One region of the Streptomyces sp. NPDC058985 genome, then DNA from elsewhere that is predicted to be linked to it. Evidence: riboswitches for the same ligand, from Rfam matches in the RefSeq annotation. Region 1 holds a riboswitch; each other region holds the start of a gene.
The links. Region 1 has a riboswitch for thiamine pyrophosphate ahead of ACFW01_RS07575 (thiamine ABC transporter substrate binding subunit). Riboswitches for the same ligand answer to the same signal wherever they lie in the genome.
Positions count from the first base shown of each region.

Region 2: another riboswitch for thiamine pyrophosphate. It lies ahead of thiC (phosphomethylpyrimidine synthase ThiC); the one in region 1 lies ahead of ACFW01_RS07575 (thiamine ABC transporter substrate binding subunit).
Region 3: another riboswitch for thiamine pyrophosphate. It lies ahead of thiO (glycine oxidase ThiO); the one in region 1 lies ahead of ACFW01_RS07575 (thiamine ABC transporter substrate binding subunit).

Region 1 is NZ_JBHYJX010000006.1:140,994-151,295, reverse strand. Features, by position in the region: gene ACFW01_RS07585 (ABC transporter ATP-binding protein) at 1-570, opposite strand, end outside; gene ACFW01_RS07580 (ABC transporter permease) at 602-2,284, opposite strand; gene ACFW01_RS07575 (thiamine ABC transporter substrate binding subunit) at 2,260-3,345, opposite strand; TPP riboswitch at 3,424-3,529, opposite strand; gene rlmN (23S rRNA (adenine(2503)-C(2))-methyltransferase RlmN) at 3,571-4,677, opposite strand; gene ACFW01_RS07565 (phosphatidate cytidylyltransferase) at 4,803-5,927, opposite strand; gene frr (ribosome recycling factor) at 5,927-6,484, opposite strand; gene pyrH (UMP kinase) at 6,666-7,424, opposite strand; gene tsf (translation elongation factor Ts) at 7,631-8,467, opposite strand; gene rpsB (30S ribosomal protein S2) at 8,563-9,483, opposite strand; gene ACFW01_RS07540 (M23 family metallopeptidase) at 9,754-10,302, shown strand, end outside.
Region 2 is NZ_JBHYJX010000057.1:7,330-17,631, forward strand. Features, by position in the region: gene ACFW01_RS33780 (DUF5326 family protein) at 112-324, shown strand; gene ACFW01_RS33785 (IclR family transcriptional regulator) at 638-1,363, shown strand; gene ACFW01_RS33790 (SsgA family sporulation/cell division regulator) at 1,462-1,899, shown strand; gene ACFW01_RS33795 (YibE/F family protein) at 1,948-3,438, opposite strand; TPP riboswitch at 3,510-3,699, shown strand; gene thiC (phosphomethylpyrimidine synthase ThiC) at 3,692-5,503, shown strand; gene ACFW01_RS33805 (hypothetical protein) at 5,653-6,489, shown strand; partial or broken gene ACFW01_RS33810 (hypothetical protein) at 6,564-6,704, shown strand; gene ACFW01_RS33815 (YybH family protein) at 6,804-7,214, opposite strand; gene ACFW01_RS33820 (winged helix-turn-helix transcriptional regulator) at 7,206-7,670, shown strand; partial or broken gene ACFW01_RS33825 (thiamine biosynthesis protein ThiC) at 7,664-7,795, shown strand; gene ACFW01_RS33830 (VWA domain-containing protein) at 7,892-9,322, shown strand; gene ACFW01_RS33835 (hypothetical protein) at 9,347-10,228, opposite strand.
Region 3 is NZ_JBHYJX010000033.1:53,040-63,341, forward strand. Features, by position in the region: gene ACFW01_RS25835 (bacterioferritin-associated ferredoxin) at 1-9, shown strand, start outside; gene bfr (bacterioferritin) at 29-532, opposite strand; gene ACFW01_RS25845 (sulfite oxidase-like oxidoreductase) at 724-1,371, shown strand; gene ACFW01_RS25850 (deoxyribonuclease IV) at 1,391-2,278, opposite strand; gene pknB (Stk1 family PASTA domain-containing Ser/Thr kinase) at 2,275-4,212, opposite strand; gene ACFW01_RS25860 (thiazole synthase) at 4,435-5,232, opposite strand; gene thiS (sulfur carrier protein ThiS) at 5,236-5,436, opposite strand; gene thiO (glycine oxidase ThiO) at 5,433-6,674, opposite strand; TPP riboswitch at 6,672-6,783, opposite strand; gene ACFW01_RS25875 (hypothetical protein) at 6,836-7,186, shown strand; gene ACFW01_RS25880 (NAD(P)/FAD-dependent oxidoreductase) at 7,276-8,487, shown strand; gene ACFW01_RS25885 (Rv2175c family DNA-binding protein) at 8,545-8,910, shown strand; gene thiE (thiamine phosphate synthase) at 9,027-9,686, shown strand; gene metF (methylenetetrahydrofolate reductase [NAD(P)H]) at 9,793-10,302, shown strand, end outside.

The DNA.
Region 1 (10,302 bases):
CGTCACGGCGAGCACCGTGGTGCCCAACCGGCCGAACAGCTCCCGAAGTTCGACCACGAGGCGCTCCCGCAGCGAGCGGTCGAGCTGACCGAGCGGCTCGTCCAGCATCAGCAGCCGGGGCCGGGGCGCGAGCGCCCGGGCGAGGGCCACCCGCTGCTGCTCGCCGCCGGAGAGCGCGGCGACGGACCGGCGTCCGGCGCCCGGCAGTCCGACCAGCTCCAGCAACTCCGCCACCCGGTCCCGCTGTTCGGTGCGGGACGCGCCCCGCATCCGGGGCCCGAAGGCGATGTTTCCGGCCACGTCCCGCTGCGGGAACAGCTGGTGGTCCTGGAACATCAGCCCCAGCTCGCGCCGGTGCGCGGGCACCCCGGCCTGGTCCCGCCCGTCGAGCGTCACCCGCCCGGCGTCCAGCGGCTGGAGCCCGGCCACCGCGCGCAGCAGCGTCGACTTGCCGCTGCCGCTGGGCCCGAGCACGCACACCACCTCGTGCTCGGCGACCTCCAGGCCGACGGCGTCCAGCACGGCCCGCCCGCCGAAGCGGACGGTCGCTTCCTCGACGTTCAGCAGCATCCCTGGATCACCCGCACAACCAGTCGCATCTCTAGAACTCCCCGCTCCGGTCGGTGCGCAGCCGCTCCAGCACCACCAGCGCCACCGCGCACACCAGCATCAGAATCGTCGAAAGGGCCATGGCCTGGCCGTAGTTCATGTCCCCGGGCCTGCCCAGCAGCCGCGCCACGGCGACCGGCAGCGTCGGGTTGTCGGGCCGCGCGATGAACACGGTCGCGCCGAACTCCCCGAGGGACACGGCGAAGGCGAACCCGGCCGCGACCAGCAGCGCCCGCCGCACCATCGGCAGGTCCACTTCCCGCCACACCCGCCAGGGCGAGGCTCCGAGCACCGCCGCCGCCTCCCGCAGCCGTCCGTCCACCGCCCGCAGCACGGGCAGCATGGTCCGTACGACGAAGGGGACACCGACCAGCGCCTGGGCGAGCGGCACCAGGATCCAGGAGGAGCGCAGGTCCAGCGGCGGTTCGTCCAGCGCGATCAGGAACCCGAAACCGACGGTCACGGCGGACACCCCGAGCGGCAGCATCAGCAGCGCGTCGAAGCCCCGCACGAAGCGGCCCGCGTCCCGCCGGGTGAGCGCGGCGGCGGCGAGACCGCCGATCACCACGGCGATGGCGGTGGCGGCGACGGCGTACTGGAGGGAGTTGCCGATGGCCTCGATCGGCGGGACCAGGAAGGCGCCGCCGTCGGCACTGGTCAGCGCCCGATAGTAGCCGAAGCCGGGTGCGCCGAGCGACCGCTGGACCAGCACGGCGAGCGGCAGCACCAGCAGCAGCGCGACGGTGGCCAGGACGCCCGCCAGCAGCGCCCACTGGCCCGTGCCCCGGGGCCTGCGCGCGGTCGTGGCGGCGTCCACCAGCCGCAGGGCGCTCTCCCGCCGCCGTACCGTCCGGGCGTGCACGGCGAGGACCGCGGCGACCGCCACGAACTGGATCAGCGTCAGCACGGCCGCCGTGGACAGGTCGAAGACCTGGGACGTCTGCCGGTAGATCTCCACCTCCAGGGTGGAGAAGGCGGGCCCGCCGAGGATCTGCACGACGCCGAAGGAGGTGAAGGTGAACAGGAACACCATCAGCGCGGCGGCCGCCACCGCGGGAGCGAGCGCGGGCAGCGTGACCTGCCGCCAGGCCCGCGGGCGGGAGGCACCGAGCATCCGCGCGCCCTCCTCCTGCCGCGGGTCGAGCTGCGCCCACAGGCCGCCCACGGTGCGCACCACGACGGCGTAGTTGAAGAAGACGTGCGCGAGCAGGATGGCCCACACGGTCGTGTCCAGCCGTACGCCCCACAGCTCGTCGAGCAGCCCGCCGCGCCCCACCAGCGCCAGGAACGCCGTCCCCACGACGACCGTCGGCAGCACGAACGGCACGGTTACCACCGCCCGCAGCACCTGCTTGCCTGGAAAGTCGAAGCGGGCGAAGACATAGGCGCCGGGCAGTGCGATCAGCAGGGTGAGCGCGGTGGACGCCAGCGCCTGCCAGGTCGTGAACCACAGCACGTGCCGCACGTCGGACTGGGCGAGCACGTCGCCGATCCGGCCGAACTGCCAGGCGCCGTCGACCTCCAGGCCGCGCGCGACGATCGCGGCGACGGGGTAGGCGAAGAACACCGCGAAGAACGCGACGGGCACGACCATCAGGGCGAGCCGCGCCGCGCTCCCGCGCGGGTTCCGAGCCCTGGGGGCTCCCTTGCCTACTTCAGTACGAGCGAGGTCCACGACTTGACCCACTGGTCGCGATTGCCGGCGATCTTCGCCGGGTCCATGGTCTGCGGGTCCTCGGCCTGCGGCCCGTACTTCGCGAACGCCTCGGGGATCCGCGCGCCCTCCCGCACCGGGTACACGAACATGTTCAGCGGCAGGTCCTCCTGGAACTGCTTGCCGATGAGGAAGTCGAGGAGTGCCTTGCCTCCCTCGGGGTTCTTGGCGTTGCTCAGCAGGCCCGCGTACTCGACCTGGCGAAAGCAGGTGCCGTCGGCGACGCCCGTGGGCGCGGTGGACGGCTGCGGTTCGGCGTAGATCACCTCGGCGGGCGGGGAGGAGGCGTAGGAGACGACGAGCGGGCGGTCGCCCTTGGCCTTCTTGCCCCCGGCCGAGCCGGAGAACTGCTCGTTGTAGGCCTGCTCCCAGCTGTCGACGACCTTGACGCCGTTGGCCTTGAGCTTCTTCCAGTAGCCCTCCCAGCCGTCGTCCCCGTACTTGGCGGCGGTACCGAGCAGGAAGCCCAGGCCGGGCGAGGAACTGCCCGCGTTCTCGGTGACGAGCAGGTCCTTGTACTCCGGCTTGACCAGGTCGTCGAAGGAGTCCGGCGGGGTCAGCTTGTTCTTGCTGAAGTACGCCTTGTCGTAGTTGACGCAGACGTCACCGGTGTCGACGGGCGTGACCCGGTGCTTGTCCTGGTCGGCCCGGTACTCGGGCAGGACCAGGTCGGAGCCCTTTGCCTCGTACGGCTGGAACAGCCCGTTGTCGAGGGCGCGGGAGAGCAGGGTGTTGTCGACGCCGAAGAAGACGTCGCCCTGCGGGTTGTCCTTGGTGAGGACGGCCTTGTTGACGGCCTGCCCGGCGTCGCCGTCCTCCAGGACCCTGACCTTGTAGCCGGAGCTCTTCTCGAAGGCGGCGACGACCTCCTTCGAAGAGGCCCACGAGTCATGGCTGACCAGGGTCACGGTCTTGGAGTCGCCGGACCCCTGCCCTTCGTCGGACGACGACCCGCAGGCGGCCAGGCCGCCGGCCATGCCGAGGCCGACGGCCAGGACGGTGACCTTCTTGGTGATGCTCACTGATTCCTCCTGGGTGACCAGGAGAAGACGCGGCCCCGCCCGCGACCCCTGGCGAGGGTCCCGGGCAGGGCGCAACAGCTCGAGTGGTGACCGATCTCCCTACCCAGAATGACCTGGGCCAGGTTCGGAGGGTCTGCGGCCGGTGCCGCACTCTCAGCGCTGTGGCGCTCCCCTGTCGGAATATGAAGATGTGGTTACTGTGGCGTTGTACTGACGCCGGTCAGGTTACCGCTCGCTCGCGGCGAGCTGACCACACGCCCCGTCGATCTCCTGGCCACGGGTGTCCCGGATCGTCACCGGCACACCGTGCGCCGCGATCGCCTCCACGAACGCCTTCTCGTCCTCGGGCCGCGACGCGGTCCACTTCGAGCCGGGCGTGGGGTTGAGCGGGATGAGGTTGACGTGCACCGGGCGGCCCTTGAGCAGCCGCCCGAGGCGGTCGCCCCGCCACGCCTGGTCGTTGATGTCCCGGATCAGCGCGTACTCGATGGAGAGCCGGCGCCCTGACTTCGCGGCGTACTCGAACCCGGCGTCCAGCACCTCACGCACCTTCCAGCGCGTGTTGACGGGGACGAGGGTGTCGCGCAGCTCGTCGTCGGGGGCGTGCAGCGAGATGGCGAGGCGGCACTTGAAGCCCTCGCCGGTGAAGCGGTTGATCGCCGGGACGAGACCGACGGTGGAGACGGTGATGCCGCGCTGGGAGAGCCCCAGCCCGTCCGGCTCCGGGTCGGTGAGCCGGCGGATGGAGCCGACGACCCGGTTGTAGTTGGCCAGGGGCTCACCCATGCCCATGAACACGATGTTGCTGAGCCGGGCCGGGCCTCCGGGGACCTCTCCGTCCCTGAGCGCCCGCATGCCGTCCACGATCTGGTGCACGATCTCGGCCGTCGACAGGTTCCGGTCCAGGCCGGCCTGCCCCGTGGCACAGAATGGGCAGTTCATGCCGCAGCCCGCCTGGGAGCTGATGCACATGGTCACCCGGTCCGGGTAGCGCATGAGCACCGACTCGACGAGCGTCCCGTCGAACAGCTTCCAGAGCGTCTTGCGGGTGGTGCCCTGGTCGGTCGACAGATGCCGGACGACCGTCATCAGCTCGGGCAGCAGCGCCTCCCGGAGCCCCTCCCGCGAACCGGCGGGGATGTCGGTCCACTGCTCGGGGTCGTGCGCGTACCGCGCGAAGTAGTGCTGCGAGAGCTGCTTGGCACGAAAGGCCTTCTCGCCGGCAGCGACGACGGCCTCTTTACGCTCGGCGGGCGTGAGATCGGCAAGGTGCCGCGGCGGCTTCTTGGCTCCGCGGGGGGCGACGAATGTGAGTTCTCCGGGCTTAGGCATGGCTGTACCAGTGTCGCAGACATATGAGAAGAGACCCGCCGCCCTGTGGACAACGGGTCTCTCGTCGAAGAACGTGCAGGTGGGGGCGGTCGCGAGGCCGGCCCTGCGGGCTCACGCCGGCCGGATCAGCCCGACCCCACGAAGATCACCAGCAGGAGCCACACCACCGGCGCCGTCGGCAGGAGGGAGTCCAGGCGGTCCATGATGCCGCCGTGGCCCGGCAGGAGGGTGCCCATGTCCTTGATACCGAGGTCGCGCTTGATCATGGACTCACCGAGGTCGCCCAGCGTGGCGCTGACGGCGACCGCGAGGCCGAGCAGCAGGCCCTGCCACCAGACGCCGTCCTCGATCATGAACTGCATGCACACCGCGCCCGCCGCCATCGCGAAGGCCACCGCTCCCAGCAGCCCCTCGCGGGTCTTGCCGGGGCTGATGCGCGGGGCGAGCTTGGTCCTGCCGAAGCGCCAGCCGACGGCATAGGCGCCGGTGTCGCTGACGACCGTGAGCAACAGGAAGGTCAGCACGCGCTGCGCGCCGTCGTCGGCCATCAGCATCATCGTGACGAACGTGGCCAGGAAGGGCACGTAGAAGGCCGCGAACAGACCCGCCGTGACGTCCTTGAGGTAGCCCTCCGGCGGCTCGGTCATCCGCCACACGAGCACGGCCAGCGCCGTGAGCGCCATGGCGACCCACGCGCCCTCGGCACCTCGCGCGTACCCGGCGACCACCATCGCCGCGCCGCCGATCGCCAGCGGCACGAGCGGCGCCCTGATGCCCTTGCGCTCCTCCAGCCGCTTGGTCAGCTCCCACAGGCCCACGACGACCGCGACCGCGACCACGCCGACGAAGACCGCCTTGACGACGAACAGCGACGCGACGATGACGGCGCCGAGTCCGACGCCGACCCCTATCGCCGCGCCCAGGTCGCGCCCCGCGGTCTTCTTCGGCGGCGGCTGGGACTGCGCCGGCTGCGGGGCGTCGGGCATGGGCTCCGGATTCTGCGGCACCGCCGCATACGGCTGCACCGGCGGGTTCTGGAACAGGGGACCGCTCGCCCGAGCGGCCCCCCGGTCGTCGTCCTGGTCACCGCCGTGTTCGGGTACGTCGGGCACGATGGGCATGGGGCGAGTCTGCTGCGCGTACTGCGCATCGTATGCGGAACCCGCCGGGGCAGCGCCCTGGACAGGTCCCCCGTCGGACGGCCCCCAGTACCCGGCTTGTGGCGGCGCTCCCCAGGAAGAGTCGTTCATCAGACCTCGAGCAGCTCCGCTTCCTTGTGCTTCAGGAGCTCGTCCACCTGGGCGACGTACTTCGAGGTGGTCTGCTCGAGCTCGCTCTCCGCACGACGGCCCTCGTCCTCGCCGACCTCGCCGTCCTTGATCAGCTTGTCGATGGCGTCCTTGGCCTTGCGGCGCACGGAGCGGATGGACACCTTGGCGTCCTCGCCCTTGGCCTTGGCGACCTTGATGTAGTCGCGGCGGCGCTCCTCGGTCAGCTCGGGGAACACCACTCGGATGATGTTGCCGTCGTTGCTCGGGTTGACGCCCAGGTCGGAGTCGCGGATCGCCTGTTCGATGTTGCGCAGGGCGCTCTTGTCGAAGGGCGTCACCACGGCCATGCGCGGCTCGGGCACGGAGAACGAGGCCAGCTGGTTGATCGGCGTCAGCGCGCCGTAGTAGTCGGCCACGATCTTGTTGAACATCGCCGGGTGCGCACGGCCGGTGCGGATCGCGGCGAAGTCCTCCTTGGCGACCACGACGGCCTTCTCCATCTTCTCCTCGGCCTCGAGGAGGGTCTCTTCGATCACCACTTGCTCCTGCGTGTCTTGAGTAGGCCCGGCTGCGGTCCCCTGGCGGGGCGGCGGCCGGCTGCGTCGCGTTCTTCCTGCACGGTTCCCGACCGGCGGGACATTGTCCATCCCCCGGCCCGGCCCCGTCCCGTCCGTCCCCCGGACAGGTGGCGTCCGCGGACAGGGGGGTGTTCTCCGGTCAGTCCCGGGTGCCCTGGTCACCCACGAGCGTGCCGATCTTCTCACCCTTGACGGCGCGGGCGATATTGCCCTCCTTCAACAGCTCGAAGACCACGATCGGGAGGCTGTTGTCGCGGCAGAGCGTGACGGCGGTGGCGTCGGCGACCTTGAGATCGCGGGTGATGACCTCGCCGTAGCCGAGCGCGTCGAACTTCACGGCGTCCGGGTTGGTCTTGGGGTCGGAGTCGTAGACCCCGTCCACGCCGTTCTTGCCCATGAGCAGCGCCTCGGCGTCGATCTCCAGGGCGCGCTGGGCGGCGGTGGTGTCGGTGGAGAAGTAGGGCATGCCCATTCCGGCGCCGAAGATGACCACGCGGCCCTTCTCCAGGTGGCGCACTGCGCGCAGCGGGATGTACGGCTCGGCGACCTGGCCCATGGTGATGGCGGTCTGCACGCGGCAGTCGACGCCCTCCTTCTCCAGGAAGTCCTGGAGGGCCAGGCAGTTCATCACGGTGCCGAGCATGCCCATGTAGTCGGAGCGGGCGCGGTCCATGCCGCGCACCTGGAGTTCGGCCCCGCGGAAGAAGTTGCCGCCGCCGATGACGACGGCGATCTCGGCGCCGTCGCGTACGACGGCCGCGATCTCGCGGGCGATGGCGTGCACCACGTCGGGGTCGACGCCCAGGCCGCCACCGCCGGAGAAGGCCTCTCCGGACAGCTTCAGCATGAAGCGGCCGCGTACTTTGCCGTCGTCGCTCTTCTCGGCCTTGGTGGTCATGGAGATCTCGCCTCTTTTACGTGGGTCACACACACGAAGAAGGCCACTGCCGGTGGGGGCGTGTTTCGCATCCCATACGCGGCAATGGCCTCCTCGTCAGATCTGCTGTCGTCCGCCGCCACGCGCGCGTGCGCCACGGCCTGCGCGAACGGCGCCGACGACTGCTGTCGACCCTACCGGGGTCGAGCGTCCGTCGCGGTACGGACTCAGATGCCGACCTTGATGCGCGAGAAGCGCTTCAGGGTGACACCGGCCTCTTCCAGCACCTTCTGGACGGACTTCTTGTTGTCCAGGGCGTAGGGCTGGCCCAGCAGGGTCGCGTCCTTGAAGAAGCCGTTGAGGCGACCCTCGACGATCTTCGGCAGGGCGGCCTCCGGCTTGCCCTCGGCGCGGGTGGTCTCCTCGGCGACGCGGCGCTCGGACTCGACGACCTCGGCCGGGACGTCCTCCTTGGAGAGGTACTTCGGCGCGAAGGCGGCGATGTGCTGGGCGATGCCCTTGGCGATGTCCGCGTTCGGCTTGTCCAGCTCGACGAGGACACCGATCTGCGGGGGCAGGTCGGGCATCGTGCGGTGCATGTACGCGGTCACGAAGCCGCCGGAGAACTGCGCGAAGCGGTCCAGGACGATCTTCTCGCCGAGGTTGGCGTTGGCCTCGTCCACGTACGCCTGGACGGTCTTGCCGGCCTCGATCTCGGAGGCGAGCAGGGCCTCCAGGTCCGCCGGGGCGGCCTTGGCGACGTGCTCGGCGATGGCCTTGGCGACGTTCTGGAACTTGTCACCCTTGGCGACGAAGTCCGTCTCGCACTTCAGCTCGACCAGGACACCGGAGGTGTTGTCGTCGGCGATGATCGAGACGACGGCACCGTTCTCGGCGGAGCGGCCCTCGCGCTTGGCGACGCCCTTCTGGCCCTTGATACGGAGCGCCTCGACGGCCTTCTCGACGTTGCCCTCGGCCTCGTCCAGCGCCTTCTTGCAGTCCATCATGCCGGCGCCGGTGAGCTCACGAAGCTTCTTGACGTCGGCGGCGGTGTAGTTCGCCATGATTCAGGAATCTCTCTCGAAGTCCGAAGATCTACGGGCCGGACGGCGGGGGCTTCGTGGGCCCCCGCCGTCCAGAACCCGAAGGTGGTGAGGGGTCAGGCCTGCTCGGCGTCCGCGGCCGGGGCCTCGGCGGGCTTGTCGGCGTCGGCGGCGGCCACCTCGGTGGCGGCCTCCTCGACGGCCTCGGAGACCTTGGCGTCGGGGGCGGGCGCCTCGGCGGCGGCCTCGACGGCCTCGTCCTTCTTCTCGCCCTCGAGCAGGTCGCGCTCCCACTCGGCGAGCGGCTCGCCGGCGGCCTTCTCACCCTTGGCACCACCGGCGGCACCGGAGCGGGCGATGAGGCCCTCGGCGACGGCGTCGGCGATCACGCGGGTGAGCAGGGTGACGGAGCGGATCGCGTCGTCGTTGCCCGGGATCTTGTAGTCGACCTCGTCGGGGTCGCAGTTGGTGTCGAGGATGGCCACGACCGGGATGTTGAGCTTCCGGGCCTCGCCGACCGCGATGTGCTCCTTCTTGGTGTCCACGATCCAGACGGCGCTGGGCACCTTGGACATCTCGCGGATACCGCCGAGGGTCTTCTCCAGCTTGGCCTTCTCGCGGGAGAGGACCAGCAGCTCCTTCTTGGTGAGGCCGGAGGCGGCCACGTCCTCGAAGTCGATCTGCTCGAGCTCCTTCAGGCGCTGCAGGCGCTTGTAGACGGTCGAGAAGTTGGTGAGCATGCCGCCCAGCCAGCGCTGGTTGACGTAGGGCATGCCGACGCGGGTGGCCTGCTCGGCGATGGCCTCCTGCGCCTGCTTCTTCGTGCCGACGAACATGACCGTGCCGCCGTGGGCGACGGTCTCCTTGACGAACTCGTAGGCGCGGTCGATGTACGACAGCGACTGGAGCAGGTCGATGATGTAGATGCCGTTGCGCTCGGTGAAGATGAAGCGCTTCATCTTCGGGTTCCAGCGACGGGTCTGGTGACCGAAGTGGACGCCGCTTTCCAGCAGCTCCCGCATCGTGACGACGGCCATGGCCGTTCTCCTTGGTTTTCTCGGTTGTGCCGCGCGAGCCGGACGGCCTGCGCGCCTGACGCCCGCTGTGCGCCGTGCCGCAAGGGACCGAGGGGCGCTGACACGCGCCTTGGAAGGCGTCGTGTCGGGGCGTGCGAAGTCGACCCGGTGACCCGGATCGCCACCAGAAGTGTACGGGACCGGAGGGGTACCGGGTGACGCGGCTGTCCACAACCGGGCGGCGGTCCACAGGCCCGCACGGCGGCCCGCTCCGTGCGGGACGGTTCTCGCATGCGAGCGAGGCGATGTGTGAGTGCGTGCGTGTGTGCGTGTGCGTGGGTGGTGCTGCTGTCGGCCGTCCTGGCCCCGGCGCCGTTCGGCGCCGCGCGGGCGGTGCCGGTGGTGGCGTCGGCGGCCGTGGGGCGGGGTCCGGATCCGGCGGTGCCGGCCGTGGCCCGGTGGTGGCCGGTGGGCACCCGGCCCGCGGTCCTGCGGGGGTGGGAGCCCCCGGCCAGTGCCTACGGTGCTGGCCACCGGGGCGTGGACCTCGCGGCGGCGGGCGGGGCCCCGGCGCGGGCGGTGGCGGCGGGGCGGGTGTCCTTCGCGGGGCGGGTGGCGGGCAGGGGCGTCGTCTCACTCGCACTGACGGGTACCGGCGACCCGCCCCTGCGTACCACGTACGAGCCGGTCTCGGCCTCGGTACGCGAGGGCGACGAGGTGGCGGCGGGCGAGGCGCTCGGCACGGTCGAGCCTACTGGCTCGCACTGCACGGCCTGCCTGCACTGGGGCCTGCTGCGCGGGGACGTCTACCTCGACCCGCTGTCCCTGCTCCCGCCGTGG
Region 2 (10,302 bases), on a different contig from region 1:
CGCGCCTTCGCGGCCCTAGCATCGGGTGCAGGACATCAGAGCATTCCCGGCGGGAGACCGGGCCCACGCGGGGCCCGGTCCTCGAAAGGGTGGAAGGTAAGGACGAGGGCCATGCGAGAGATCTTCACGGGACTGCCGTGGTGGGTGAAGTGGATCGCGGTGCCGGTCATCGCCCTGGTCGTGTTCGGCGGGCTCATCGCCAGCGTGGTCGGGTTCGTGATCGGACTGCTGTTCAAGCTGCTGGTCTTCGTCGCGCTCGTCGGCGGACTGATCTACGTCGTGCGCAAGTTCATGTCGAGTTCGTCCTCGCGCAGCGACTGGTGAGAGCCGTGGGACGCGGGTGGCGGTAACGGGAACCACCGGTTCCCTCGGGCGAGGGAAGTTTCCCGGACGGGCCGTCGGCGGGCGGTGACCGGCGATTAGAGTCCGGAACTCCACGCGGGGGCGACCTCGCGAACGGCGCCCACCCCCACCCGTGTTCCCCGCACGGACGGCCTCCTCGCGTTCCCGGGAGTGAACCTTGGCCACGGCTGACACCGCATGCGCACCGCTGCCCGCCCTGCCCGTGCAGCCCTACTCGACGCCCCCGCCCCCGCACCAGTCCGCCGACCCGCCCTCGGCGACCCTCATCGGCTCCGTGCAGCGGGCGATGCGTCTCCTGGAGTGTGTCGCGGAACACGAGTACGGAGCCCCCGCCAAGCAGCTGGCCCGGGAGACACGGCTGGCGCTCCCCACGGCGTACCACCTGCTGCGCACCCTGGTGCACGAGGGCTACCTGCGCCGGGAGAAGGGGCTGTTCTTCCTCGGCGACGCCGCCGAGCGGCTGGGCAGCAGCGGGGCCGCGCAGAAACGTCGCAGCACGGTGGTCGACGCGCTCGCGCAGGTGCGCGACGCGATCGGCGCCCCCGTGTACTACGCCATGTACCGCGACGGCGAGATCGAGGTCATGTGCGTCTCCGACACCCCGGGCAACCCGGCCGTGGAGGAGTGGGCGGACTTCCGCGAGACCGGGCACGCGCACGCCGTCGGGCAGTGTCTGCTGTCGCAACTGGACGAGGACGCCCGCCGGGACCACCTGAACCGCTACTCGGTGCAGTCACTCACGCCGTACACGGTCCGTGATGGCAATGCCCTGCTGAGACGTCTCGAACGCATGCGGCGGACGTCTCCGGTGACCGAAAGCCAGGCGTACGCCCTGGGGACGGTGTGCGCCGCGATCCCCATCACCGTCGGCACCACGGTGGCCACGATGGCCGTCTCCCTGCCCCTTCACCAGGCCGACCGGCTGTTGTCGGCCGCGGAGCGGCTGCAGGACGAGGTGGGGCGGCTCCTGGGGTCACTCGCGATCTCTATCAGTATCTGAAAACTCACTCCTTGTGATCTGGTGTGTACGTTGAGCAAGATGCCACCAGTGTTAGAGGTTTGATTCCCGGACAGTCGACGGCGAATGACGGGTGTGCGATGGGCGAGTCCGTACAGGCAGAGGTCATGATGAGCTTTCTCGTGTCCGAGGAGCTCTCGTTCCGCATTCCGGTGGAGCTGCGCTACGCGACCTGTGATCCCTATGCCGTGCGGTTGACCTTCCATCTCCCCGGGGACGCCCCGGTGACCTGGGCCTTCGGCCGGGAGCTACTGGTCGACGGGGTGGGCCGGCCGTGCGGTGACGGGGACGTGCGCATCGCACCGGTCGAGCCGGAGCCGCTGGCCGAGGTGCTGATCCGCCTCCAGGTCGGCGCCGACCAGGCACTGTTCCGTTCCTCGGCGGCTCCCCTGGTGGCGTTCCTCGACCGCACCGACAAACTGGTGCCCCTGGGTCAGGAGGGCGCGCTCGCGGACTTCGACACCCACCTCGACGAGGCGCTGGACCGCATCCTGGCGGAGGAACAGAGCGCGGGCTGAACCGTTACGGCAGGCGCGGAGCGGGCGTAACGCTTCGCCCCGGGCGCGTCAGCGCTTGCGGCGACGGCCGCGTCCGCCGCGTACGGGGGCCGCGTCCCCGCCCGGCCCCGCCCCAGCGGACTGTGCGGCCGTCCGGTCGGCCGAGACGACGAGCGCGGCGAGGGCCGTGGTGACCGGCACGGACGCCACCAGACCGATCGAGCCGACCAGCGTGCGCACGATCTCCTCCGCGACCAACTCACTGTTGGCGACCGTCCCCACCCCGCTCTGCGCGATCGAGAACAGCAGGAGCAGGGGCAGCGCGGCGCCCGCGTAGGCGAGCACGAGCGTGTTGACGACCGAGGCGATGTGGTCGCGGCCGATGCGGATGCCCGCGCGGTACAGCCCGCGCCAGCCCATCGTCGGGTTGGCCTCGTGCAGCTCCCAGACCGCCGACGTCTGGGTGACCGTCACGTCGTCGAGGACACCGAGCGAACCGATGATCACGCCGGCGAGCAGCAGACCGCTCATGTCGATCGCCGGATACAGGCCGTGGATGAGGCCGGTGTTGTCGTCCGTGTTGCCGGTCAGCGCCGCCCAGTCGATGAACAGCGACCCGAGGATGCCGATCAGCAACAGGGAGATCAGTGTGCCGAGCACCGCCACGGACGTGCGTGCGGAGAGGCCATGACACAGATACAGCGCGATCAGCATGATGGCGCTGGACCCGATCACCGCGACGAGCAGCGGGTTCGAACCCTGGAGGATCGCGGGGAGGATGAAGAAGTTCAACAGCAGGAAGCTGATGGCCAGGGAGATCAGCGCCATCAGGCCCCGCAGCCTTCCGACGACCACCACGGCCAACGCGAAGATGCCGGCGAGCAGGGTGAGGGGGAGCCTGCGGTTGATGTCGGTCACCGAGTACTGCAGGTCCCGCGGTGCGGAGGGCTCGTAGGCGACCACGACCTCCTGGCCCTCGTGCAGCTGCCGCGACTGGTCCGGCTGCACGATTTCCTCGAACGTGCGGCCCTTGTCCTTGCCGCTGTCCACGCGGATCGTCGCCCGCTTGCACTCGCCGTTCGCCTGCTGCACCGCGGAGGAGCCCTCGGCGGTGGAGGTGTCGCCGGTGGGGGTGGAGCCCGAGGCGTTGACGGACTGGCAGCTCAGTTCCACCACCTTGGTCACGGTGGCCTGCTGCGTCTGCCGGTCGAAGCCGACGCCGGTGCGCTCGTGCGGCGGCGCGCCGCCCGGCCACAGGACAGCGAGCCCGATCAGGACCGCCGCGGCGAACGGGATCAGGATCGCGGCGATGACCTTCCGCAGATGCCGGGAGACGGGCGCCGCGGGGCCATGACTGTGCGAGTGCCCGTGGCCTCCTCCCGCCCCGCTCCCGTGGCCGCTGCCCGCTCCGGGCCCGTGGCCTCCTCCCGCTCCGGGCCCGTGGCCGCCGCCACCGGGGCCGTGTCCAGGGTCGCCGGCTCCACGGTCGGCGCCCCTGTCGGCGTGCGGTCCGCGGCGGGGATCGTGCGGCGGAACGGGGGGATGCTGCGGTGTGGTCACCGACCGATCATCGCAAGAACAAGGGGGGCCCTCTGTTCACCGCGCCCGAATGGGCGTTAGCGTGGAGGCACCTTTGTACACGCGGGAGCTCGGAGCACCGGGCTGAGAGGGCGCTGACCTCCGTCCCAGCGATGTTTCACGGGAAACATGACCGAAGTCGAGTGATGTATCCCACGAAGCGTCGGCGGACGGAATCCGCTGCGTCGACCGCCGAACCTGTTACCGGGTAATGCCGGCGTAGGGAGTAGGTCTCATGACCATCAAGGACGCACGCACGCCTGCCTCCACGCAGAACTCCTCCCAGGAGGAGACCGCGGAGGCCGGGAAGTCCATCGGCTGGCACAAGGCGTACGTCGAGGGCTCGCGCCCCGACCTGCGGGTGCCGGTCCGTCAGGTGCACCTCACCAACGGGCAGTCGGTCACGCTGTACGACACCTCCGGTCCGTACACCGATCCGCTCGTCGACACCGACGTCCGCAGGGGACTGGCGCCGCTTCGGGAGAACTGGATCATCGCCCGCGGCGACACCGAGGAGTACGCGGGCCGTCCCGTCCGTCCCGAGGACGACGGCATCAAGCACACCTCGCCGCGCGGCGGGCTGCGCAACCTCGACGCCGTCTTCCCCGGACGGCCGCGGCAGCCCCGCCGGGGCCGGGGCGGCACCGCGGTGACGCAGCTCGCGTATGCCCGCCGGGGCGAGATCACGCCCGAGATGGAGTACGTGGCCGTCCGGGAGAACGTCTCGCCGGAGGTCGTCCGTGAGGAGATCGCGGCGGGCCGTGCCGTACTGCCGGCCAACGTCAACCACCCCGAGATCGAGCCGATGATCATCGGCAAGCGGTTCCTGGTGAAGGTCAACGCCAACATCGGCAACTCGGCGGTGACCTCCTCCATCGAGGAGGAGGTCGACAAGATGACCTGGGCGACCCGGTGGGGCGCCGACACGGTCATGGACCTCTCCACCGGCCGCAACATCCACACCACCCGCGAGTGGGTCCTGCGCAACTCCCCCGTCCCCATCGGGACCGTGCCGCTCTACCAGGCCCTGGAGAAGGTCGACGGCCGGGCCGAGGAGCTGACCTGGGAGGTCTACAAGGACACCGTGATCGAACAGGCCGAGCAGGGCGTGGACTACATGACGGTCCACGCGGGCGTGCGCCTGGCGTACGTGCCGCTGACCGCGAACCGCAAGACCGGCATCGTCTCGCGCGGCGGCTCGATCATGGCGGCCTGGTGCCTGGCGCACCACCGGGAGTCGTTCCTGTACGAGAACTTCGAGGAACTCTGCGAGATCCTCGCCGCGTACGACGTCACGTACTCCCTCGGCGACGGCCTGCGGCCGGGCTCCATCGCGGACGCCAACGACGAGGCGCAGTTCGCAGAGTTGCGCACGCTCGGGGAACTCAACCGGACCGCCAAGCGTTTGAACGTTCAGACCATGATCGAGGGCCCGGGACACGTCCCGATGCACAAGATCAAGGAGAACATCGACCTTCAGCAGGAGATCTGCGATGAAGCTCCGTTCTATACGCTCGGCCCGCTGACCACGGACGTCGCGCCGGCGTACGACCACATCACCTCCGGCATCGGTGCCGCGATGATCGCCTGGTGGGGCACGGCAATGCTCTGCTACGTCACGCCCAAGGAGCACCTGGGCCTGCCCAACCGTGACGACGTCAAGACCGGCGTCATCACCTACAAGATCGCCGCCCATGCCGCCGACCTCGCCAAGGGTCACCCAGGTGCGCAGGAGTGGGACGACGCGCTGTCCGACGCCCGATTCGAGTTCCGGTGGGAGGACCAGTTCAACCTGGCCCTCGACCCGGACACGGCACGGGAGTTCCACGACGAGACCCTGCCGGCCGAGCCCGCCAAGACGGCCCACTTCTGCTCGATGTGCGGGCCGAAGTTCTGCTCGATGAAGATCAGCCAAAGCATCACAGAGCAGTTCGGGGGCACGGCGGCTGCGGGGGCGACGGCTGAAGAGGTCGCGGAGGGGATGCTCCAGAAGTCGAAGGAGTTCGCGGAGCGCGGGAACCGGGTGTACCTGCCGATGGCGGACTGAGTAAGCGGGTGGCGGGGCGGCGCTGCCTTGAACGGCGCTCCCCAGCCCCCTGCACAGCTCCAGAGCGCTTGCGAAGGAGAGCCGGACGCGCTCTGTGCTGAAGGGCCCCTTTGGTGTGTGGTCGCACCGCTCGTACGGTCGTGGGCGTGATGAACATCGTTGGCGAGCGGCGCAGGCTCGGAGTACCCGGGCCTGAAGCGAGGCTGCGGTTCGAGACAGAGCTTCAGGAACTGGGGTCGGCACCGCGGCGCAGGTTGCTGGTGCTCGACGGGAATCCCGCGTTTGAGCTCTCCCCGTGGTGTGGGACGTGTCAGTTCCTGTTTCAGCGGCTTGAGGGCGCCGGCCAGACGCTGTCATTGGAAGGCATGCAAGATCTCCTCGCCGGACAGGTCTCCGATCTGGACGACGGCATCCTGGCTGCGTTCGGCTCCCTGCTGCCGGAAGGGAATTACCTGCCACTGTTGCTTCGTGTCGAGCCACGGTTGGTGACTCCAGGGCAGGACGGTGACTACTTCAGCAATGAGCAAGTGGCCACCTGGGGGCCCAACCAGTTCTGGGGTCTTCCGGAGCACCCTCGCACGCCGTATTACCGCACGTTCGAGACGGTGATCGACGGCACCGCACATCTCTATGAGTTCGCCGTACCGATGGTTCCTCCACTCTGGAACGACCGGGAGCGGGTCGCGGAGTACGTCGAGTGGATGGGGCAGGGGGTGGTGCCGACAGCAGTCGCGGTGTCGACGTTGGATCTCTGTCAGCCTGCGTTGAGCCTCCCGTCGACGGACGAGTACGAGCACTGGGGGCTGACGCATTTTCTGCTCGACGGCCACCACAAGCTGGAGGCGGCAGCCTCGGCCGGACGTTCCGTGCAGCTCCTGTCGCTCCTGGCCTTGGACGAGAGTCTGTCCGGCCCCGATGACCACCGCAGGTTGGGAGCCCTGCGCTCACAGCGCAGCCTGAGCCGTGGGGCTCGGCCGCCACGCTGACCAGCGTCAGTCTTCTGGTTCCACTGCTCGCGCCGACAACCGTGGGACGCGTGTGGGCACCGATTCGCGGACCGATGAAGATCAGCCGAAGCATCTCAGAGCAGTTCGGTGGTGACGTGGAGGCGACCCTGGAGGAGATCAAGGCCGGGAGGCCGGCGAAGGCGAAGGAGTTCGCAGCGTCCGGCAACCGGGACGACCTGCCATTGGACGACTGAGCACGGCACACAGAAGCCACGGACGGGGCTCGCGCCGCGGGGAGCCGCGGGCCCCGCCGCTGCGTGGGCCCGCCGCTGTCTGGGGCCGGCTCGCGGTGCTCAGGCCGGTTCGGTGTGACGTGCCACCCCGAACGGGTTGTCGATCACGTAGCGCCAGTATCCGTCCGCGCCACGGCGAGCCACATCCGTTGCGGTGCCCTCGATGTGGACGTGCTCGCCGTGCGCCGCGCTTCCGGTGATGACGAAGTCGACGATCAGCAGCGCCAGCTCGCCGACGACGTACGTATGACGTGGCGTCACCGTGATCGGAACGCGCAGCCGGAGGAACTCTCCATTGGCGTGGAGCCTGCCCGCCCCGGTGACCAGGTGGCCGGGCTCCGGTATGAAGCCCGCGGTGGGCTCGTAGAGCTGGTCGAGCGCTTCCGGGTCGAAGGTGTTGAACGCACGAGCGAAGGCGTACGGATGCTCGGCCGCGCTGCGTGCCAACTGCACACTGGTGGAATGCGTCATGGGGCGAGCGAACAGCAGGCCGGCATAGGTCACCAAACGGAAACCCACGTCACCTGGGACGAGGAGTTGGTGCCCGGCCCGCGGGGCCGCACCGATCGGCCTGAGGCCGACTGCCCTGTTGAGGTAGCCCTCGCGGCGGTGTCCGGTCGCTGGACCACGCTGCTCCTGCGTGAACTGATGGGTGGTCCTCGCGGCTTCATGGAGCTGCGGACGCTGCTTCCCGAGCTGTCGGCGAAAGTGCTCAGCGACCGGCTCCGTGCATTGCGGGAGAGCGGCCTGGTGACGGCGGATCGCCGACGCGGCTTCCCGGCCCGCACGCGATACGTCCTGACGGAGGCGGGCAGGTCGCTGCGGTCACTCCTGGTCGAGCTGTACGCCACAGGCGAGGAATTGCAGCGCTTGTCCGAGCGTCGAGGCGAGAGCCCGCGATCACCTGGGGAAGGTGCTCATCCATGAAGATCTCGCACGACATCCGGCGCGAGCACGGAGGGAGCCAGGCCGAGATCGAGGAAGGCATGGTCCAGAAGTCGAAGGAGTTCGCGGCCGCCGGCAATCGCGTGTATCTGCCGATCGCGGACTGACGTCCCCGCGTGCCGTGCCGTGCCGTGCGGTGGGGACGGGCAGACCGTAGGTCCGTCCTCTCCCCGCCGAGGGGTCCGTCTCGGCAGACTGGGGGCATGACATCCACCTCCCTGAGCAAGGGCGCCAACCTCGCCGTCGACTCCCCCGCGGTGCGGATCGAACTCGCCTGGGCCGCGGGGCCCGGGGTTCCCGAGATCGACGCTTCCGCGCTGCTGCTCACCTCGGCCGGACGGGTGCGGGACGACGGCGACTTCGTCTTCTACAACCAGCCCCGGCACGCGTCCGGCGCGGTGGGGCACCTGGGCAAGCGGGGCGGACCCGGCGGGCCCGCGGGTGTCACCACCGACTCGGTCGAGGTGGACCTGGTCTCGGTGGAGCCGGCCGTCGAACGCATCGTGCTGTGCGCCTCGGCGGACGGCGGGACGTTCGGCCGGGTGCCGGGGCTGTCGATGCGGTTGCTGGACGCCGCTTCCGGGACCGAGCTGGCCCGGTTCGACATGACCGCCGGGACGGAGACCGCCCTGGTCGGCGGCGAGCTGTACCGGCGGCAGGGGAAGTGGAAGTTCCGCGCGGTCGGGCAGGGGTACGCCGCCGGACTCGCGGGGCTCGCCACCGACTTCGGCATCACCGTGGACGACGACACTCCCCCGACGCCGACGCCGACGCCGACGCCGACGCCGACGCCGACGCCGACGCCGACGCCGACGCCGACGCCACCCCCTCAGCCCTTGTCCCCACCGGCGACCGCATCCGCCGGGCGGACCCGGCTGACCAAGGGCGAGGAGGAGCTGCCCGTGGACATGCGCAAGCGGCTGTCCCTCCGCAAGGAGCAGGTCGCCGTCAGCCTGCGCAAACACGGTGCGGACGGCGTCACCGCGCGCGTCATCCTCGTACTGGACGCCTCCGGTTCCATGTCGTTCCTCTACTCCAAGGGCGTCGTGGCGGACGTCGTGGAGCGGATGGCCGCCGTCGCCGCGCAGTTGGACGACGACGGCGAGATGCAGGCATGGACCTTCGCCTCGAACCCGGCGCGCCTGCCCGACCTGCGCCTGGGCGAGCTGCCCGAGTGGCTGCGGCTGCACGTACGCGTGGGGGAGATCAGCCTCTTCCGCCGCGGCCGGAAGAAGGGCCTGGACCCCCGGCAGGCCGACATGCGGGCGGTCGGGATCCAGAACGAGGAGCAGAAGGTGATTGCCCAGGTCCGTGCCTTCGTCCGGGAGAATCCGGCACCGGTTCCGACCCTGGTCCTGTTCTTCTCCGACGGCGGTGTCTACCGCGACGCCGAGATCGAGCGGGAGCTGCGGGAGGCGGTGGAGGAGCCGGTCTTCTGGCAGTTCGTGGGGCTCGGCCGGGCCAAGTACGGCGTGCTGGAGCGTTTCGACACCCTGACGGGCCGCCGCGTCGACAACGTCGGCTTCTTCGCCGTGGACGACATCGCCACCGTGCCGGACCCGGAGCTCTACGACCGCCTGCTGTCCGAGTTTCCGTCCTGGATCACAGCCGCCGGCCGGGCGGGCATCCTCTGACGCGCCGCCCGCCCGGACCGGTGGCTACTCGGACCGGTGTTCCGGACCCCCGAAGTCCGGGCTGCTGTAGTCCGGGCTGGAGTAGCTCGGACGGTGACCGGTCTCGGGGCCGCCGTCGGGACTGGTGAACCCGGGTCGGCCGTATCCGAGGTGCGGCATGCGGCTGCTCGGGGCCTTGGGTCCCGTGCGGTGCAGTGCCGCCGTGCCCGGGTTACCGAGCGCCTCCTGCAGGAAGGGCAGGATGCCGCGTTCCAGCAGGGCGTCGTGCCAGGCGTCCCTGGCCCGGGCCACTTCCTCGTCGAGTACGCCGTAGGAGCCGGACTCGGCGGACGGCCGGTTGCGCAGCGCGGTGATCAGCAGCCCCACCGCGGCGACGAGGATCGCCACCGCGGTCACGGCGCCGAACATCCAGCCCGTGGTGAGCATGGTCTGCGCGAAGGCCTGCCCCGGATCCAGCATCTTCAGGATGTAGCCGACGAGCAGGAAGATCGCCGCTGCGGTGCCGGCCAGGACGGGTGCCAGGACGGCGACGACGGCGACGGCCCCCGCACCGGTCGCCTCGGCCACCTCCCCCACGGTGGCGGCGAGTCCCACCGCGTCCCTGCCCTGCTCCTCGGAGCCGGACTCGCGCGTGGCGGGCGACGTGGTGGGCGACGTGGCGGACGGCGCGGGGTGGCGCAGTTCCTCGCGGGCCTTCACGTAGTGCTGGTACTCGGTGGTGGCCGCCGCCGTGATGAGGGCGGTCGCGTTGAGTGCCATGGTGCGCAGCTGTTCGGAGTTGAGCCGCTGGCCGACAGCGGCCAGTTCCGGGCGGTGTGGTGCGGAGCGCAGCGCCTCGTCGAGGATCCGCTCGTACTCTTGGCGGTCCTCGTTGGACAGGTGCTGCGGAACGCTGTTCATGTGCATCCCCCGATGCTCCGTAGGGCTTGGGGCTCGCATGCCAACGAGCCGTCGGGCAGAAACGGAGGGGAGCCTGCTAC
Region 3 (10,302 bases), on a different contig from region 1:
GCCGCCTAGCCGGCCCTGGGCCGCCCGGCTAGAGCGAGCCGGGGCCGGACGGGTCGGGCTGGGACTGCTCGATCACCGTCGACAGGTACAGCGACTCGCCCAGCTTCTCGATCAGGTCGAGCTGGGTCTCCAGGTAGTCGATGTGGTGCTCCTCGTCGGCGAGGATCGCCTCGAACACGTTGGCCGACGTGATGTCGTGCTTGGCCCGCATCACCTCGATGCCGCGGCGCAGCCGGTCGATCGCCTCGATCTCGATCTCCCGGTCGGCCTGGAACATCTCGGTCACGCTCTGACCGACCCGCACGTGGAAGAGCCGCTGGTAGTTCGGCAGGCCGTCCAGGAGCAGGATGCGGTCGGTGAGCACCTCCGCGTGGCGCATCTCGTCGAAGGACTCCGCGCGCGTGTACTTCGCGAGCTTGGTCCAGCCCTTGTGGTCCTGCAGCTTCGCGTGCAGGAAGTACTGGTTGATCGCCGTGAGCTCGGCGGTCAGCTGCTCATTCAGGAACTCGATGACCTCGGGGTCGCCCTGCATCGCTTGACGCTCCTTAAAACGGGAACTGGCCTGTTGCGCCGCATGATTGCACCGGCATCGAAGATCGTCCAGTAAGTGTTGACTTAGTAAGTAAGTACAGGCTTAGTCGATTTTGTTGATGTTTTTCCTGTTTGCCTGAATGTAAGTGGGGTGGGTCAAGGGCATCGGTCCGGGTCTGTCAGGATGGAGACATGGGTCAGCCGGTGGGAAACGAAATGGGGGAAGACGGTTCGGAAGGGGCGACCTCGTTCGAGCTCCCGCCGGGACAGCGCCTCCAGCGCGGCTGGCCGGTCACGCACTACGGACCGGTACCCAAGTTCCGCCCCGAGCGCTGGGAGTTCCGGGTCTTCGGCGCCACCGCCGACGGTGACAAGCGCGGCTGGACCCATGAGGAGTTCACCGCCCTGCCGTACTCCACGGTCGTCGCCGACCTGCACTGCGTCACGAAGTTCAGCATGCTCGGCGCCGAGTGGGGCGGGGTGCCCGCCGCCACGGTCCTGGAGCTCGCGCCGCCCGCCCCGGCCGTCACCCACGTGATGGTCTGGGCCGAGTACGGCTTCAGCTCCAACCTCCGGCTGGCCGACTTCGCCGACGGGCGTGCCCTCTTCGCCACCCACAAGGACGGCGAACTGCTCACCGCCGAGCACGGCTTTCCGCTGCGGCTGATCGTCCCCCACCTGTACGCCTGGAAGGGCCCCAAATGGGTCCGCGGCATCGAGTACATGACAGCCGACCGGCGCGGCTTCTGGGAGGAGCGCGGCTACCACAACATCGGCGACCCGTGGCGCGAGCAGCGCTACTCCTACCAGGAGGAACCCGGGGACGGCCCCGAGCTCTGAGCCCGCCGCCGGACGCGGATCAGCCGTCGCGCAGCTTCTTCAGCCGCTCCACGTCCGCCGCGTGCCCCTGCTTGCCGCCCGGCGTCTCGATGATCAGCGGCACGCCCTCGGTCGCGGGGTGGGTCATGAGCGCCCGGAACGGGTCCTCGCCGATGTGCCCGGCGCCGATGTTCTCGTGCCGGTCCTTGTGGGCGCCCGCCACGTCCTTGGAGTCGTTGGCGTGGATCAGCTTCAGCCGGCCCGCGCCGACCGTGTCGACCAGCAGGTCCAGGGTCTGGTGCATGCCGGACGGGCCGGTCAGGTCGTGCCCCGCCGCGAAGACGTGGCAGGTGTCCAGGCACACGCCCAGCTTGGGATGCGAGTCCAGCGCCTCGAAGTACGGGCCGAAGTCCCAGGTCCGCGAGCACAGAGAGGCGCCCTGCCCGGCGGTCGACTCCAGCAGGAGGAACGGGTCGTCGTCGTGGGTCAGCTCGTCGAGCAGCGGCAGCAGGTACTCCCGCACCTGCTTGAGCGCCACCGACCTGTCCCGTCCGCCGGTCGCGCTGCCGGTGTGCACGACCACGCCCAGCGCCCCGATGGCCCGCCCGCGCCGCAGCGAGTGCCGCATGGACTCCACCGACCGCTGGGCCGTCGCCTCGGTGTGCGAGCCGAAGTTGATCAGGTACGGGGCGTGCACGTACGCCGGGATCGACTCGGCCGCGCAGGTCTCCCGGAAGGCCTCGTCCTGCTTCGGGTTGCCGGCCGGCGTGGCCCAGCCGCGCGGGTTGGCGACGAAGACCTGCACGGTCTCCGCCTTCAGCTCACGGGCGTAGGACAGCCCCACGGAGTGCAGCCCGCCGGCCACCGGGACGTGGCCGCCGACCGGGTTGCGGGGGAGTGCGGGCGTCCCGCCCCTGCCCCCGGTCATCGGATGGTGATCGTGACGGTGGAGCCCTCGGCAGCCGTGTCCCCGGCGTCCACGGACTGCTTCTTCACCGTGTCGCCGAACAGCCCGAGCAGCCCCCGGTCCTCGTCCACCTGGAAGCCCGCGTCCGTCAGCTTCCGCTTGGCGTCGTCCACGCTGTCGCCGACCACGTCCGGGACCTCGATCTGCCGGGGGCCCTTGGACACCGTGAGCGTCACGGTGTCGCCCTCGGCGGCGCGGCTGCCCGGCTCCGGGGTCTGCCGGGCGACCTGGCCGCTGTCGTACTCGGAGTTCACCCGCGTCTCGTCGACCTTCACCTTGAGGCCGGCCTCCGTCAGCCGGCTCCGCGCGTCCTCCAGGCCGACGCCGGAGACGTCCGGGACGTCCACCGGGCTGCCCTTGCTGACCACGAGCGCGACCGCCGAGCCGCCGCGCACCGTGGTGCCCGAGGCGGGCTTGGTGGAGATCACGAAGCCCTTGGGCACCTCGTCGCTGAACGCGCGGGTCACCATGCCCGGCTCCAGCCCCTCGTCCTTCAGCAGGGTGCGGGCCCGGTCCAGCCGGTAGCCCTCCAGGTCCGGCAGCTTCACGGTGTCGGGGCCGTCGGAGACCGTGAAGGACACGGAGTCGTTCTTGCGGATCCGGGAGCCCACGCCGGGGTCGGTGCTGATGATCCGGCCGCGGTCCACGGTGTCGCTGTGCGCGTGCCGCACCGTGCCGACGTCCAGCCCGGTGTCCTCCAGCCGGTCGCGGGCCTCCGCCTCGGTCTTCGAGAGCAGCGGCGGCACCTTGGTGAACTGGCCGGAATTGATGTACCAGACGCCGGTGCCCAGGCCGAGCACCAGCAGCACGGCCAGCACGATCGTCAGCGGGCCGCGCCGCACCCCCGGCCGGCGGCGCCGGGGCGGGTCCGGCGGGGGAGACGCCAGCCGGCTGGTGTGCTGCACGCCGTCGTCTCCGGCGCCGTACGCGTCCTCGTCGACCGGCAGCGGCCGGGGCACGGTGAGCGAGCGCGGGATGACACTCGTGCGGTCCTCGGCGTTGTCGTGCTCCGTGCCGAGCGCCTGCGGCGGCACCGCGTCCAGCTGCTCGGCGGTCAGCGCCGCGCGCGCCTCACGGGCCCGCGCGAGCAGCGCGACGGCGTCGTACGGCCGGATCTCCGGGTTGCGCGCGGTGGCGGCGGCGACCAGCTCGTCCAGCTCGTACGCCATCCCCGGCACCGCGGAGGAGGGCGGCGGCACGTCCTCGTGGAGGTGCTTGTAGAGCACCACCGCGGCCGAGTCCCCCTCGTGCGGCTTGCCGCCGGTCAGCATCTCGTAGAGCACCACGCCGCACGCGTACACGTCGACCCTGGGGTCGGCGGCGCCGTGCTCGACCTGCTCGGGCGCCAGGTAGGAGACGGTGCCGAGGACGGCGCCGGTGGTGCTGGTGACGGTGTCCACCGAGCGGACCAGGCCGAAGTCGGCGACCTTGACCCGGCCGTCGTCCCCGATCAGCACGTTCTCCGGCTTCATGTCCCGGTGCACGAAACCCGCCCGGTGCGCGGCGCCGAGCGCGGCCAGCACCGGCTCCAGGATGTCGAGGGCGGCCCGCGGCCGGAGCGCACCGCGCTCGCGCAGCACGTCACGCACGGTGCAGCCCGGGATGTACTCCATGGCCAGGTAGACGTACGCCCCGTCGGCCCCCTGGTCGAAGACCTGGACGACATTGGGGTGGTCGAGGCGGGCCACCGACTTGGCCTCGCGGATGAACCGCTCGACGAAGCCGGCGTCGGTCGCGAGCGCCGGGTGCATCACCTTCAGCGCGAGCACGCGGTCCAGGCGGGTGTCCACGGCCCGGTAGACCGTGGCCATCCCGCCGACCGCGATCCGCGCCTCGACGCGGTACCGGCCGTCGAGCACCTGCCCGACGAGAGGGTCCTGAAGGGTCGTGTCCACGCAGGCGAGTGTACGAGCCACGACCGACACCCCGCGCTCGCCGCCCGCCACCGGGGCGGTACTGCAGCGCACCTGTGACGCACGTGACACGTACCGGGCGATCCCCCGCCCACGCACGGTGAGCCGCCGACGGCGAGTCACCCCCACGGGAGAGCCCAGCCTCTTGTCCGACTGGAAACGCGTGGTGCGCGGGTGGGAGAAGACCCTCGGAGCAACGCAGGCTCACTGAAAAGCGGGCCGCTCCGGATCAAGGTCGGCCAAGCCCTCCGCAGGAGACGACGCCTCGGCGAAGTGCCGCCGCGGGATCCGTCCCGCAAGCCGCGCCAACCGCCCGGCCTCGACCCCCGCACGCATCGCGGAAGCCATCAGCACCGGCTCCTGCGCCCGCGTGACCGCCGAGGCCAGCATCACACCCGCACACCCCAGCTCCATCGCCAGCGCCACGTCCGACGCCGTACCGGCCCCCGCGTCCAGGATCACCGGCACCCCCGCGCGCTCCACGATCAGCTCGAAGTTGTGCGGGTTGCGGATCCCGAGCCCCGACCCGATCGGCGAACCGAGCGGCATGATCGCCGCACACCCCACGTCCTCCAGCTTCTTCGCGAGAACGGGGTCGTCGTTCGTGTACGGCAGCACCGTGAACCCGTCGTCGACCAGGGTCTCCGCGGCCTCCAGCAGCTCGATCGGGTCCGGCAGCAGCGTGCGCTCGTCGGCGATGACCTCCAGCTTGACCAGGTCCGTGCCCAGCGCCTCGCGCGCGAGCCGGGCGGTGAGCACCGCCTCCCCGGCGGTGAAGCAGCCGGCCGTGTTGGGCAGCACGCGGATGCCGAGCTTCTCCAGCACCGACAGCACGGACCCGTGCACCGACGCGTTCACGCGCCGCATCGCGACCGTGGTCAGCTCCGTCCCGGAGGCCACCAGCACGCGCTCCAGCACGTCCAGGCTGGGCGCCCCGCCGGTACCCATGATCAGACGGGACGCGTACGACGTGCCGTCGAGGACAAAGGGGTCGTCGGCCATGGTTCAGCCTCCTTGCACAGCGGTGAGGACCTCGACGCGGTCGCCGTCGGCCAGGGCGGTGGCGGACCACCGCGCGCGCGGGACCACGGTCTCGTTCAGGGCGGCGGCCACTCCGGACGGCGCGGTGGTGAGCGTGCCCACCAGGGCGTCCAGGGCCGTACCGGGAGCCACCTCGCGCGGCTCGCCGTTGACGGAGATGTTCATGCGGACTGCTCCGAGAGTGCGGGGGCGGCGTCGAAGCGCCGGGGGGTGAAGGGGCGGGCCTCGTCCGGCAGCTCCCCGGTGGTCAGGGCGTGCGCCATGGCGTCGCCGGTGACGGGGGTGAGCAGGACGCCGTTGCGGTGGTGGCCGGTGGCCAGCAGCAGCCCGTCGAGGCCGGTCGGCCCGAGCAGCGGGGCGTTGTCGGGGGAGGTGGGGCGCAGGCCCGCGCGGGTCTCCGTCAGGGGCAGCTCGGTGATGCCGGGGACCAGCTCGTGGGCGTCGCGCAGCAGCTCGTACACGCCGCCCGCGGTCACCGTGGTGTCCCAGCCCAGCTCCTCGCTGGTGGCGCCGACGACCAGCTCGCCGCTCTCCCGGGGCACCAGGTAGACGTGGTTGCCGCGCACCACGGCGCGCACGGTGCGGTTCAGCAGTGGCCCGTGCGTCCGCGGCATGGTCAGCCGCAGCACCTGCCCCTTCACCGGCCGCACCGGCGGCAGCACGGCGTCCGGCACGCCCGCGAGGCGCCCGCTCAGGCTGCCCCCGGCCAGCACCACCTGCCCGGCCTCCAGCGCGGTTCCGTCGGCGGTGGCGACCCCCGTGGCCCGCTCCCCGCGTCCGACGGTGAGCCGGTCGGCCCACACCCGGTGGAAGACCACCCCCGCCCGCTCACAGGCGGCCACGAGCGCGTGGGTGAGGCGCCGGGGGTCGATCTGGTGGTCGCCGTCCACCCGCAGGCCCCCGCGCACGCCCGGCGCGAGCATCGGCTCCAGGCGCCGGCACTCACGCCCCGACAGCCACTCGGACTCCAGGCCGGAGCGCTGCTGAAGCGCGTGTACTTCGCGCAGGTGGGACCGGTCGTCGGCGTCCAGCGCGACGGCGAGGGTGCCGCAGCGGCGGTACCCCAGGTCGTGGCCGGTGACATCGGTCAGCTCGGCGGCGAACTCCGGGTAGCGGCGGGCCGAGGAGAGATTCAGCGAGAGCAGCGTCTGCTCGCCGTGGTGCAGCTCCGTGACGGCGGCCAGCATCCCGGCCGCCACCTGCGCCGCCCCGCCGCCGGGCTCGGGGTCGACGACGGCCGTGGCGAGCCCGCGCTGGGCTGCCCGCCAGGCGGTGACCAGACCGATGACGCCACCGCCCACCACGAGGACGTCGGGCGTACGGGACACGGTGGGTGACGACGTGGTGTGCGACGACACGGTGTGTGACGAGCTGTGTGGCGAGCTGTGTGATGAGGACGGCATGGGCGTCCAGCCCCTCCCTTCGCCGGCATGACCCGGATCAGGTTCGTACGGTCGGAGGCCGCCAGCCTCCCTCTCAGCCCGGTGCGTCCGGGCTCCCGCGAGTGCTTTACGTTGGCCAGCCTAGCCCGCAGCGCCTCGCACTCGTAAGGGAGCCTCCGCCCGTGCCCCGTTCGCTCGATGGTCTCGTCCTCGCCCCCGTCACCGACCAGGCGCCCGGCCAGGTGGGCACCCGCACCCGGTTCACGTACCACGAGCGGGACGACGCCGTCTGGGCCGACTACGCGGGCGGCGACGTCGTCCGCGGCCACCTGGTGGGTACCCGCGCGGGGGACCGGCTCGACTTCCGGTACGTGCAGCTCAGGACCGACGGCAGCACGGCGTCGGGGCACTGCGTGTCGACCGTGCTGGAACTGCCGGACGGCCGGGTGCGCCTGGAGGAGAGCTGGGAGTGGGAGTCGCGCCCCGGCCGCGGCACGAGCGTTGTGGAGCAGGTCACGGTGCACGAGCGCTGACTGACAAATTGTCAGGTGGCTAAGGTGATCAGGTGAGCGAGCAGACGCGGGAGCGGGGACCGGAACCGGCGGCGGACGACGCGCGCCGCGTGGTCGTGGTGGGCGCCGGCATGGCGGGCGTGCAGACCGCCGTCGCCCTGCGGGAACAGGGCTTCACCGGCACCCTGACACTGATCGGCGCCGAGCCCCACCAGCCCTACGACCGGCCTCCGCTGTCCAAGGCCGTCCTGCTCGGCACGGCCGAGGGCTCCGCCTTCGACGTCGACTTCGAGGCACTCGGCATTACCCTGCGGCTCGGCTGCGAGGCCCTGGGTGTCCGCCCCGGCGAGCACCTCCTCGACACCTCCGAGGGCCCCGTGCCGTACGACGCCCTCGTCCTCGCGACCGGCGCCGAACCGGTCCGGCTCCCCGGCACCGACGGCGTGCCGGGCGTGCACCTGCTGCGCACCCTGGACGACGCCGAACGGCTGCGCCCCGTGCTCGCCGGCCGCCACGGCATCGTCGTCGGCGCCGGCTGGATCGGCGCCGAGTTCGCCACCGCCGCGCGCGAGGCCGGCTGCGCGGTGACCGTGGTGGAGGCCGCCGGCCGGCCGCTCGCCGACGCGCTGCCCGCCGAGGTGGCCGCGCCGATGACCGCCTGGTACGCCGAAGCGGGCGCCGCACTGCGCACGCACGCGCGCGTGGAGCGGGTCGAGCCCGGCGAGTCGGGGGAGCCCCTCCGGGTCGTCCTCGACGACGGCACCCGGCTGCCCGCCGACGCGGTCGTCGTCGGCATCGGCGCCCGCCCCTCCACCGCGTGGCTCGCCGGCTCCGGGATCGCCCTCGGCGGGCACGGCGAGGTCCTGGCCGACGACCTCCTGCGCACCTCGGCGCCGGACGTGCACGCGGTTGGCGACTGCGCCTCCTTCCCCTCCGCCCGCTACGGCGAGCGGCTGCTGGTGCACCACTGGGACAACGCCCTCCAGGGCCCGCGCACCGTCGCCGCCGACATCGTCGGCGCCCCCGCGGGCGAGACCCCGGCGGCGTACGACCCGGTGCCGTACTTCTGGTCCGAGCAGTTCGGCCGCTTCGTCCAGTACGCCGGACACCACACGGCCGCCGACACCGTCCTGTGGCGCGGGGACCGCACGGGCCCGGCCTGGACGGTCTGCTGGCTGCGCGAGAACCGGCTGGTGGCCCTGCTCGCGGTGGGCCGCCCCCGCGACCTGGCGCAGGGAAAGCGGCTGATCCAGGCGGGCACGACGATGGACCCGGTGCTGCTGGCCGACCCGGCGAGGCCGCTCAAGGGGGCCACGGCGTAGCACCGGTCCGGACGGGTCCGGCTTCCTCCTGTCAGTGCCAGATGGCAGGCTGGAGACGTGACCGAGATTGACGCAAAGACCGATGCTCTCGTGCCTGCCTGGCTCACCGTTCCCGACATCGCCGAGATGCTCGGCGTCGAGGTGACCCGCGTACGCCAGCTGATCAAGGAAGGCCAGCTCATCGCCGTACGCCGGGGTGAGAACCGCGCGCTGCACATTCCGGCGGCCTTCATCGACGAGGACAAGGTCGTCAAGGGCCTGGCCGGGACCCTGACGCTGCTGCGGGACGACGGCTTCACGCCGGAGGAGATGCTGGAGTGGCTCTTCACCCCCGACCCCACCCTGCCGGGCACCCCGGCCCAGGCGCTGAGTGAGAATCGCGGCACGGAGGTGAAGCGCCGCGCCCAGGCGCTCGCCGTCTGACCCGACCCACCGCCCGGCGTACGGGCCGCGCGGCCGTCACGGTCCGCGGTCCGTACGCCGCAGGGCCGTGCGGTCCGCGCCGCCCACGCCAACCACCGACCCGGGGGGACACCCGCATGCCCGACACCGCTCCGACCACCGCCCGCGCCCGCCTCGCCGACGCCCGGCTCTACCTGTGCACGGACGCCCGCCGGAGCCAGGGCGACCTGCCCGAGTTCCTGGACGCCGTACTGGCCGGCGGCGTCGACATCGTGCAGCTGCGCGACAAGGGCATGGAGGCCGCCGAGGAGCTGGAGCACCTGGCGGTCCTGGCCGACGCCTGCGCCCGGCACGGCAAGCTCCTCGCGGTCAACGACCGCGCGGACGTCGCGCACGCCGCCCGCGCCGACGTGCTGCACCTCGGCCAGGGCGACCTCCCGGTGCCCGCCGCCCGCGCGATCCTCGGCGACGACGTCCTCATCGGGCGCTCCACGCACGCCGGGTCCGAGGCCTCCGCGGCGGCCGTCCAGGACGGCGTGGACTACTTCTGCACCGGCCCGTGCTGGCCCACCCCCACCAAGCCCGGCCGCCATGCCCCCGGCCTCGACCTGGTCCGCCACACCGCGTCGCTGGGCACCGACCGCCCCTGGTTCGCCATCGGCGGCATCGACCTCGGCAACCTCGACGAGGTGCTGGAGGCGGGCGCCCGGCGGGTCGTCGTCGTCCGCGCGATCACCGCCGCCGAGGATCCGGGCGCGGCCGCGGCCGAGTTCGCGAAGCGCCTGCGGCAGCCGTAGGCGGATGCCGGGGGCATGTGTCCAAGGGGTGGACAACAAATAGACAATGCGGACAAATATCCCGCATCCGGTTGGGTGGCCGCCGCCCCCTGGCTAACCTGCCCGTATGGCCCTCGGAACCGCAAGCACGAGGACTGACCGCGCCCGCACGGTGCGTGACATCCTCGCCACCGGCAAGACGACGTACTCCTTCGAGTTCTCGGCGCCGAAGACGCCCAAGGGCGAGAAGAACCTGTGGAGCGCGCTGCGCCGCGTGGAGGCGGTGGCCCCGGACTTCGTCTCCGTGACCTACGGCGCCGGCGGTTCCACCCGCGCGGGTACGGTCCGGGAGACCCAGCAGATCGTCGCCGACACCACGCTGACCCCCGTGGCCCACCTCACCGCCGTCGACCACTCCGTGGCCGAGCTGCGCAACATCATCGGCCAGTACGCCGACGCCGGGATCCGCAACATGCTGGCCGTGCGCGGCGACCCGCCCGGCGATCCGACGGCCGACTGGATCGCGCACCCGAAGGGTCTGACCTACGCGGCCGAACTGGTCCGGCTCATCAAGGAGTCGGGCGACTTCTGCGTCGGCGTCGCGGCCTTCCCGGAGATGCATCCGCGCTCCGCCGAC